3 regions of the Psychrobacillus sp. FSL K6-2843 genome follow, and region 1 is predicted to be linked to each of the others. Evidence: riboswitches for the same ligand, from Rfam matches in the RefSeq annotation. Region 1 holds a riboswitch; each other region holds the start of a gene.
What was found. A riboswitch is a leader RNA that binds a small molecule or an ion and turns the genes downstream of it on or off. The one in region 1 is predicted to bind lysine.

Region 1 (3,288 bases):
TCCTCCTTTGCTTACTGATTTTCATGTGGACCTTTTGGTAGGACTGCCATTTGCATCGGTTGACCAATGACTGTATAGTTTTCAGGTCCATCCAATTTCTTCTCAAAATGACGTAATATCAAGGTAACAGCAAATGTCATGATGAAATACAAGATACAAGCTACAAAAAATGACTCAAAATATCTAAAGTTATTTCCTGCAACTGATTTTGTTTGGAAATACAGCTCAGTGACTCCGATTACATTCAACACAGAGGTATCCTTAATATTAATGATAAATTGGTTACCTGTTGCAGGAAGTATATTGCGGATAACTTGAGGTAACACAATATGAAGCATCGTTTGAATATGCGTCATCCCTATTGCTTGAGAGGCTTCAAATTGACCCTTGTCTATGGAAATAACTCCGCCTCGAACAATCTCCGCCATATAAGCACCCGTGTTTATAGAAACAATGAAAATAGCAGCGAGTAGACGATCCATGTCTAAGCCAAAGGCCAATGAGGAGCCGTAAAAAATAACCATTGCTTGTACTATCATTGGTGTGCCACGGAAAAACTCTATATAAATAGAGAGCATTAAGTTAACCAGCTTAAGAAAGTATCTTTTAATCCCCTTTTCCGGCATAGGAACAGTTCTTATAACTCCTGCCAGCAAACCGATGATAGCTCCGAAGATAGTTCCAATAATGGATATTAAGAGGGTTACTCCGGCTCCTCGTAAAAACATTGGCCAATTATTTGTAATGATGGATATAATCCATTCTAAACTCATAGTCTTCCTCCTTACATACTAGCTGACCCATAAACACACTTTCCAAGGAAAGTCAGTAAATGCTGTAAATAATGAAACGGCTGCAAAATAGTAGCAGCCGTTGTTATATGCTTATTCTGCAGCTGGTTGATTTAAAATAGCATTGTCCATAATTTCTTGTCGCTCTTCTTCTGAGATTCCTGCTAAAACTTTATTGATTTTGTCTGTTAAGTCACTTTCCTTTTTCAATCCTACTGCAACGGCTGTTTCCTCTTCATCTGCCACGAATCCTTCTGTAAATTCGATCATTACAAATTTATCATTTGCTGATGAAGCACTAATCCCTTCTGGACGTTCAGATACATAGCCGTCAATCATTCCAGATTCTAGTGCCACACGCATTGCAGGGAAATTATCTGATGCCGGTTGTTTTTTTACTCCTTCAATTTGGTCAATAACCCCGTAGTGAGAAGTATTTAATTGGCCAGTAATTTTCGCCCCCTTAAAGTCTTGAATGGAGGTAGCATTTTCAAATGTCCCACCCTTTTTTACCACCATAACAAAGTTGGAAGTATAATAGTTTTCGGAGAAATCAATTGTTTTTTTACGCTCTGCAGTTGGTGACATCCCTGCAATAATTGCATCAATTTTGCCGGATGTTAGGGCTGGAACTAAACCGTCCCATTCCGTTTTAACAACAACGAGCTCTTTACCTAAGCCCTCAGCTATTTTTTTAGCAATTTCTACATCGTAACCACCAGCATATTCTGCATTACCGTCAATTTTTACGCCACCATTTTTGTCATCCATTTGAGTCCAGTTAAATGGTGCATATCCTGCCTCTAAACCTACTGTAAAAGTATCTTGATCAGAAGCTGATCCAACGCTTTCTTCCTCTTTTGTTCCACAAGCTGCAAGCAGTAAAATGGTTGATAATAATAATGTTAAAGTGAATAGACTTTTTTTCATCTCTATTAATCTCCTTTTTTAAATTAGTATATGTATGCATGCATACAAAAAGGACAACCGTACAAAAAAAGACCTGAGATAGACTCAGGTCATATATGTATGGTTGCCCTAAATCCTCTACTTTTCCCCATGAGATAGCACACCATTATAAACCGGGACGTTTATAACGGACAGTCCTGCAATTATTCACTGCAGACCCAGCATGTAATAATGAGTTTATTACAAACTTCGGCGACATTTCCTTCTCCCTAGCATCACAGCTACTCACGCTCCACTAAGGACTGTTAAATATCGCGCCTCTACCTCACTTCTATAAAGCGAGGTTATATTCAATTATTGTTCATAGTCTACAACAGAGATTTTCATCTGTCAACATGTGTTCTATTGATTAAACAAAATATTACTATTATTAGATTGTAATCTCTTTAGAATTATTTCATTACCCATTTAAAAAAAGCTAATAATCCGAGGAATTGCTAAGAAAAGTCTGCTAAAGTAAACGCATTTTCAACTTTATCATACTTTTTCTTTTTCCCTTTGGGCATAGGTTCCGAGGGGGAGCGATAAGCCATCACCGTCGCTTGCGCATCTTTTATGAGGTCTTATCTGTCTCAGTCGTCCCACAAGAGGCGCCGCCTGCCGCTCCAATCATAAGTTTTATAGTAAAGAGAAAGGAATATAGATAAAACTAACTCATTTATTTAAAGCTATTAATAAAATACTTTTCACTTTGACTATTTGATTAACAAGTGATGGTTGATTTCCGCTCTCAGCGGACGCTTTCCGTGGGGTGAGGATAAGCCATCACTGTCGCTTGCACGTCGTTTGTGATGTCTTATCTGTCTCGTTCATCCCACCGGAGTCGCCGCCTGCCGCTCCAATCAAATAAAGCCCGCTTTAAAGCCTCCATATACATTCTTGGATCTCTTAGACCATTCGTTGATTGGTTGAAGCCCCTTTCTAGGAGAATTTCCATTTTGAACGGGACGAAAAATGTTTCACATGAAACTTTATATTATAAAAAAAACATGAGATAAGCTGGTTTCACATTACATGCGACAGTATGGCTTATCGCTATACTCCACAGAAAGAATTCGTTTAAAGCGCAACTTTAGCTATTTATAATTTATGCTTTTCATTTTTCTCACCTTATCGGAAAACCGCAAAAAAAGAGCGCAAATGACTTGGCTACCACCGTCATTTGCACTCTTTTCACTTATTTTTGTATAAACATTTGTGTCCAGTAGTTACCGTCTTTTACATAACCTACACCAATATGAGTATAGTTTTTGTTTAAGATATTCGCTCTATGACCTTCACTGTTCATCCAAGCATCTACTACTGCTGCGGCTGTTTTTTGACCCATAGCAATATTTTCTCCTGCAGATTTATAGCTTATTCCAAAATTCTTCATCATTGTAAATGGAGTTCCGTAGACAGGACTAGTGTGACTAAAATAGTTTTTATCGTGCATATCCTGTGATTTATATTGCGCTACTCTTCCAAGCTCCCAATCATATTTTAATGCTGAAAGACCCGCGTTTGCTCTTTCCACATTTACAAGTTT
Region 2 (3,288 bases), 1.5 Mb from region 1:
TCATATAAAATGGGATTTAAAAAGTTCGCGATAAAACAGCATGTATACAAAAAAGAGGATTGTAGGTAAAACGACAATCCTCTTTAAATATAGAATTATCGGCTGATAGCCAATTCAAATTCATTATGCAAGGCATTAGCAGCTTGGATCATATTCCCCTGAGGTACTACTACAGAAACTTTAATCTCTGAGGTGCTTACCATTTTGACAGGTATGTTCTCCTTACTAAGACGGTCAAACATTTGGGCAGCAACACCTGGATTAGATACCATTCCCGATCCTACTATCGATACTTTAGCTAGGCCAACCTCAAAATCAGCAAAAGTAAAACCTAATGTTTTTTTATTTGTTTCTAAAACCTCAATTGCTTCTGAAAGTGATTCCTTTTTGATAGAGAACGAAACTGTTGGCTTAATGCCCTCAACGATTGATTGGACAATAATGTCTACGTCTATATTATTATTAGCGAGTGTAGTGAAAATGGAAGCTAGCGAACCATTAAAAGGCACTTCATACTCTATAGTCAAACGTACTATATCTGATTCAAACGCTACCCCACGTACTACTAAATTATTTTCCACATCTACTTCCTCCTTTAAAATTGTTCCTTCTGTTTCTTCATAGCTTGATCGTACTCTAAGTGGTATTTTATAGTTTTTTGCAAACTCCACTGCTCGGGGGTGCAACACTCCAGCGCCTAAATTGGCTAACTCTAACATCTCATCATATTCCAACTGCTCTAGTTTTCTAGCATCTAATATATAACGAGGATCTGAAGTATAAATGCCATCTACGTCTGTGTAAATATCACATATTTCTGCATCTATCGCAGCTGCAACAGCGACGGCAGTAGTATCTGATCCTCCTCTTCCTAAGGTAGTGATTTCCCCCTCCAAAGAAATCCCTTGAAATCCTGCGACAATTACTACTTGGTTACCATCAAGATATTCATTTATCTTGTTGCCATCTAGTTGACTGATCTTCGCATTTCTATGTACATCGTCTGTTTGGATGCCTGCTTGCCAACCTGTGAGAGATAGGGCTTCCACACCAAGTGAGTTCAATTGTATTGCAAGCAAGGACATCGTCACTTGTTCCCCTGTTGACAACAACATATCCATCTCTCTTTTTACAGGACTATCGGTGATTTTACTTGCCAACAAATTTAAATCATCAGTTGTTTTACCCATTGCAGAAACAACTACTACAATATCGTGGCCTTTTTCTTTTTCATTTTGAATCCTTTTTGCGACATTCGTTATTTTGTCGAGAGTGCCTACAGAAGTTCCGCCAAATTTCATAACAATTTTACTCATTAACCTATCTCCCCTTTTGTCTCTGTCGGGATACAATAAAAAAAGCTTTCCACAAGATTGCGGAAAGCTAACTCTTCTCATACACGGTCAAAAAACAATTGCCCATGTGAGATAGCCCTCCAGAATATATATTCTGACAATCCTGCATCTCTTAAATACAGAACCAACATAGAAAAGGAAAAGCTTTTCTATATTTCGGCGAACAACCCTTTCCTAACCCCTCAATGGATCTTTCATCCTCATGATTAGTACTATTGCAATTCGCACCTCTATCTTCACTGTTTGAATAGTGAATATTAAATTGTTTTAAAGATAACATAAGATTATTCAGAAGACAATAAATTTTTCCGAAAATGAGCAATTAGATTATCTGCTAATTTACTAGGAAGCCCAGATTCGATTAACTCTTCCCTAGATGCAGCTTGCATTCGTTTGACGGAGCCAAAATGCTTGAGTAGTAGTTTTTTTCGCTTTGGTCCGATTCCTTCTATTCCATCTAATGAAGAAGCAATCGTATGCTTCCCTCTTTGTTGACGATGGAATGTGATAGCAAAACGATGGACCTCATCTTGAATCCTTTGTAATAAATAGAATGCCTCGCTAGTCCGCTTCATAGGTATAATCATTAAGGGATCACCATAAAGCAAAGAAGAAGTTTGGTGTTTCGTATCCTTGGCTAGTCCTGCAATAGGTATATCTAAGCCCAATTCATCTTCAATAATTTCGCGAGCAGCCTCTATTTGTCCTTTACCACCATCAATAATGATAAGGTCAGGAAGTGGCAGTCTTTCTTTTAGTACTCTTGTGTATCTTCTTCGAACAACCTCGCGCATCGCTCCATAGTCATCATGCTTGGCTGCTGTTCTAGTTTTATATTTACGATAATCTTTTTTATATGCTCTGCCATCAACAAAAACTACCATGGCTGAAACTGCATCTGTCCCATGGATATGTGAATTATCAAATGCTTCGATTCTGCTTGGCATGCTAATTCCCATCAATTGACCTAATTCCTCTACAGCCCCAACTGTCCGCTCCTCTTGACGTTCGATTAAGTGAAATTTTTCTTTCAATGCAATTGAAGCATTTTTTTGAGCCAGATCTACTAAGTTCTTTTTTGCTCCCTTTTGTGGAATAATGACCTTCATTTGCAGCAGCTCAGACGCCAAATCCAAATCGGTAGTATTTGGGACGAATATTTCCTTTGGCTTGATGTGTTCAGGTTTGGCATAAAACTGGCCTAGAAACGTAAGAAACTCTTCCTCCGGGTCACGATACATCGGGAATAGCGACACATCTCTTTCTATCAGTTTACCTTGGCGCACAAAAAAGACTTGGACGCACATCCACCCTTTGTCTACTGAATATCCGAAAATATCACGGTTCGTGAAATCATTCATCGTCATTTTTTGTTTTTCCATAACTTGATCAATGTGGGCAATTTGATCGCGGTATTCTTTAGCTCGTTCAAACTCAAGCTGTTCCGCTGCAGCATTCATTTTTTCTGTCAGTTCTTTCTTGACCTTACCATGTCCACCATTAAGGAAACTAGAGATTTCGTGAATTATTTCTGTGTATGTTGGTTCATCAATTTCCTTTACACATGGAGCTAAGCACTGACCAATATGATAGTAAAGACAAACTTGACTAGGTAGCTTTTGACACTTTCTTAATGGATATAGTCTATCCAGCAGCTTTTTCGTTTCATGGGCAGAATGGGAGTTTGGATAGGGTCCAAAATATTTCCCTTTGTCCTTTTTTACTTGTCTTGTAATAATTAGCTTTGGGTTCTTTTCCCCTGTAATTTTTATATATGGGTACGTCTTATCGTCCTTAAGCATGATATTGTATTTTGGATCATGCTTTTTGATCAAATGGAGCTCCAAGATCAATGCCTCTAGCTCAGACGATGTAACGATATATTCGAAGTCCACTATCTCTTGTACTAATCTTTGAGTTTTTCCATCATGTG
Region 3 (3,288 bases), 1.2 Mb from region 1:
ACTTTGCAGGCTGCTACAGGCAAATTTGGTATGTATATTGGACGTGTAATATTAGAGTTTGATCATATTAGCAAGAAGATTGTTTCTAAAGAGGCTAAGGTATATCCGACCGACGAGCTACCCGTACCTGAATATGCAAGCCAACTCCAAATGCGTTGGGAGTATGAAGGAAAAGTCCAGCTTTCTCATACTGTATTTAATAATCCAGTAAAGCTTGAAAAAGAATGGTTTCATGAATCTGAGCTCGCTAAATTTTTTGGGAAAGGGTTGCTCGAATATACAGGTGCTGATTGTGCAATGTTCCCAGCGGGTATATTTTTAAAAGATTTACCGGAGGGACCTGTAACTGCAGGAGACTTACATCAATGTCTTCCTCATCCTATTAATCCTTGTATCATTACATTAAGTGGAGCAGATTTACTAGAGATCATTGAGCAATCAAAAAATGATAAATGGCCTCACCTCGAGGTAAAAGGATTAGGCTTTCGTGGTAAATTCTTAGGTAATGTATTATTTGAACAAATAGTTGAAAGAGAAGATGGTGTTATCTTAATACAGGGAAGTCCGTTAATTATTCAGGACACCTACCGGCTGGCAACTTTGGATATGTTCACATTTGGATATTTCTTTCCTTCCTTTAAAACAGCAAAAAAACAATATATTATGCCAGAAACAATTCGAGACGTTGTGAAATGGTACGGAATAAAGGAAGAGCATAAGTGCAGGGCATAAAAGACCTTCTTGTTACATAAAAGTAATGAGGAGGTTTTTTCGTTGTTTTATCGAAAAAAGAAGAAACGTTTTATATTTTTTAGCACTCAACGTAAATTAGCTATCTTTTTGACATGCTTTCTATTGTCGGTAGCTTGGGTGTTTTATTACATAAATGCCCAACTGACTCCAACTTATTTAGATTATGCAGAAGTACAAACTAATAAGATTGCCTCTATGGTAATTAGTAAAGCGATTAATTCACGTACGGCAAATGTATTAGACGTAAACGATATTATTGAAGAAGTTCCTTCAGATAGTAAAAATATGGTGACGACTAAGTTTAATACGGAGATTATCAACCGAGTACTTTCTGATACAAATAGTTTAGTGCAATCTCATTTGGAGCAGGCAGAAAAAGGTAATCTTTCTAGCCTTCCCTACTTGGATGATATTGAATATGATAAGCATACGATGGAAGATCAAGGTGGGGTAGTATTCTTTGTGCCGATGGGGCAGGCTACAAATATACCTCTAATCGGAAACTTAGGGCCGAAAATTCCAATTCGTTTCCATGTAATAGGTAATGTTCAGTCCAATGTAGTGCCTACCATAACAGAGTTTGGAATAAATAATGCTTATGTAGAAATTAGTATTCATATTAAAGTAAATGTACAAATCATTGTACCGCTGGCAAGTAAGATGAGTGTAGTTGAACAAAATATCCCTGTTGCAATGGGCTTAGTACAGGGTCAGGTGCCTCATATTTACACCGGAGGAGATGGGTCTGCTGCTCCATCAGTAGAGGTGCCAATACCATTGCCGAAAGATTAAAAAAAAGGCGTTTTTTATAAAACCCTGTTAGAATAGAAAGAAATGAATAATGAATAGGTAGAGGCTGCGAGGCTTAAGAGTAATTTACAGGAGGTTGACACCGTTGATCGTAGATGAAAGGAAGCTTTGCCGAAGCTAAGTATTGATAGTCATAAGATATTTAGTTGGGGTTATTTTGAACAAAAATAACACTGTCATTTATACGCCAGTATAGATGGGGAGCTACAAATGAAGTAAGTATTTAGCTTATATTTCATAATCAAGCCAACCTATATATATTTATAGGTTGGCTTTTCGATTTTTAAGGAGGAACAGTTTTGGAAAATACTATTTTTTCGTTAGTGCCACCGTTATTGGCAATTATTATGGTTTTAGTGACTAAAAGGGTTTTACTTTCATTGGGAGCGGGGATTCTTTCCGCCGCATTACTTGTGGAGAATTTTAACCCAGTACAATCTTTTCTTTTGTTATGGGACTCATTTAAAGTTTCCTTTTGGGATGGTGGGTTAAACGTATATAACATATATATTTTAGCTTTTATATTATTATTAGGAGTAGTAACAGCTTTCGTTAGTCTTTCCGGTGGTAGCACAGCATTTGCTGCTTGGGCTATCAAAAGAATCAAAACAAAAAGAGGATCTAAACTTTTAACTGCTTTTTTGGGGATTATCATTTTTGTGGATGATTATTTTAATGCATTAGCAGTTGGGCAAATCGCAAGACCTATTACAGACTCTCATAAAGTTTCTCGTGCAAAGCTTGCTTATTTTATCGATTCCACCTCTGCACCAGTTTGTGTAGTGTCTCCAGTCTCTAGTTGGGGAGCTTTCCTAATCAGTCAGCTTGGTGTAATTTTTGCTACACATGCGGTGACTGATTATACACCGCTGGAGGCATTTGTGTTAATGGCACCGATGAACTTCTATGTAATTGCAACATTAGCATTGGTCTTTTTCACAGCTTGGACTGACTTTGATTTGTTTGAGATGAAAAAGCATGAAAGACGAGCGATGGATACAGGCGTACTTTTTGACCCGGAGAAAACAAATCCTGGAGATTTAGAGGGTGATTTCCCGGAAAATAATTATGGTAAGGTGATTGATTTATTACTTCCTATTATTTCTTTAGTGGTTGTCACTTTAGGAAGTATGTTTTGGACGGGTTATAGCCTTTCAGGAAAAGTTTTAGACATCTTTATAATCTTTGAACATACAGATGTACCTCTTTCGTTATTTATAGGGGGACTGACAGCTAGTATAATCGCAATGATTTTATATATGCGTCAATTTAAAACGAACCCAGAGGCAAACATGACTTACGTGTGGAAAGCCATATGCACAGGTGTTAAATCTATGCTTCCAGCTATTTTGATATTAGTGTTTGCTTGGTCGTTGTCTTATTTAATCACAGCTTTAGAAACTGGAGCATTTTTAGCTACTTTAGTTACGGAAAACAATGTACCAGTAGGTGTGATACCTGTATTAATGTTTGTGTTAACAGCATTTATGGCTTTTGCAACTGGATCATCTTGGGGTTCTTTTGGTATCTTACTTCCTATTGGAGCGAGTATCATCATGGCGATTGAGCCTCAATTATTGCTTCCAGTCTTAGCTGCTGTTTTAGCAGGAGCAGTTTTTGGAGACCATTGCTCACCAATCTCCGATACGACTATTATGTCTGCCACAGGAGCAGGTGTTAATGTAATTGACCACGTAATGACTCAGCTGCCCTATGCTATTATTA

Region 2: another riboswitch for lysine. It lies ahead of MKY94_RS13110 (aspartate kinase); the one in region 1 lies ahead of MKY94_RS20885 (transporter substrate-binding domain-containing protein).
Region 3: another riboswitch for lysine. It lies ahead of MKY94_RS14730 (Na+/H+ antiporter NhaC family protein); the one in region 1 lies ahead of MKY94_RS20885 (transporter substrate-binding domain-containing protein).

Annotation. Positions count from the first base shown of each region.
Region 1 covers NZ_CP152021.1:4,069,716-4,073,003, forward strand. The annotation lists gene MKY94_RS20880 (amino acid ABC transporter permease) at 12-773, opposite strand; gene MKY94_RS20885 (transporter substrate-binding domain-containing protein) at 885-1,721, opposite strand; lysine riboswitch at 1,849-2,031, opposite strand; gene safA (SafA/ExsA family spore coat assembly protein) at 2,938-3,288, opposite strand, start outside.
Region 2 covers NZ_CP152021.1:2,593,241-2,596,528, forward strand. The annotation lists gene MKY94_RS13105 (YslB family protein) at 1-34, shown strand, start outside; gene MKY94_RS13110 (aspartate kinase) at 96-1,316, opposite strand; lysine riboswitch at 1,421-1,596, opposite strand; gene uvrC (excinuclease ABC subunit UvrC) at 1,640-3,288, opposite strand, start outside.
Region 3 covers NZ_CP152021.1:2,901,547-2,904,834, reverse strand. The annotation lists gene MKY94_RS14740 (bifunctional UDP-sugar hydrolase/5'-nucleotidase) at 1-732, shown strand, start outside; gene yunB (sporulation protein YunB) at 775-1,545, shown strand; lysine riboswitch at 1,596-1,778, shown strand; gene MKY94_RS14730 (Na+/H+ antiporter NhaC family protein) at 1,863-3,288, shown strand, end outside.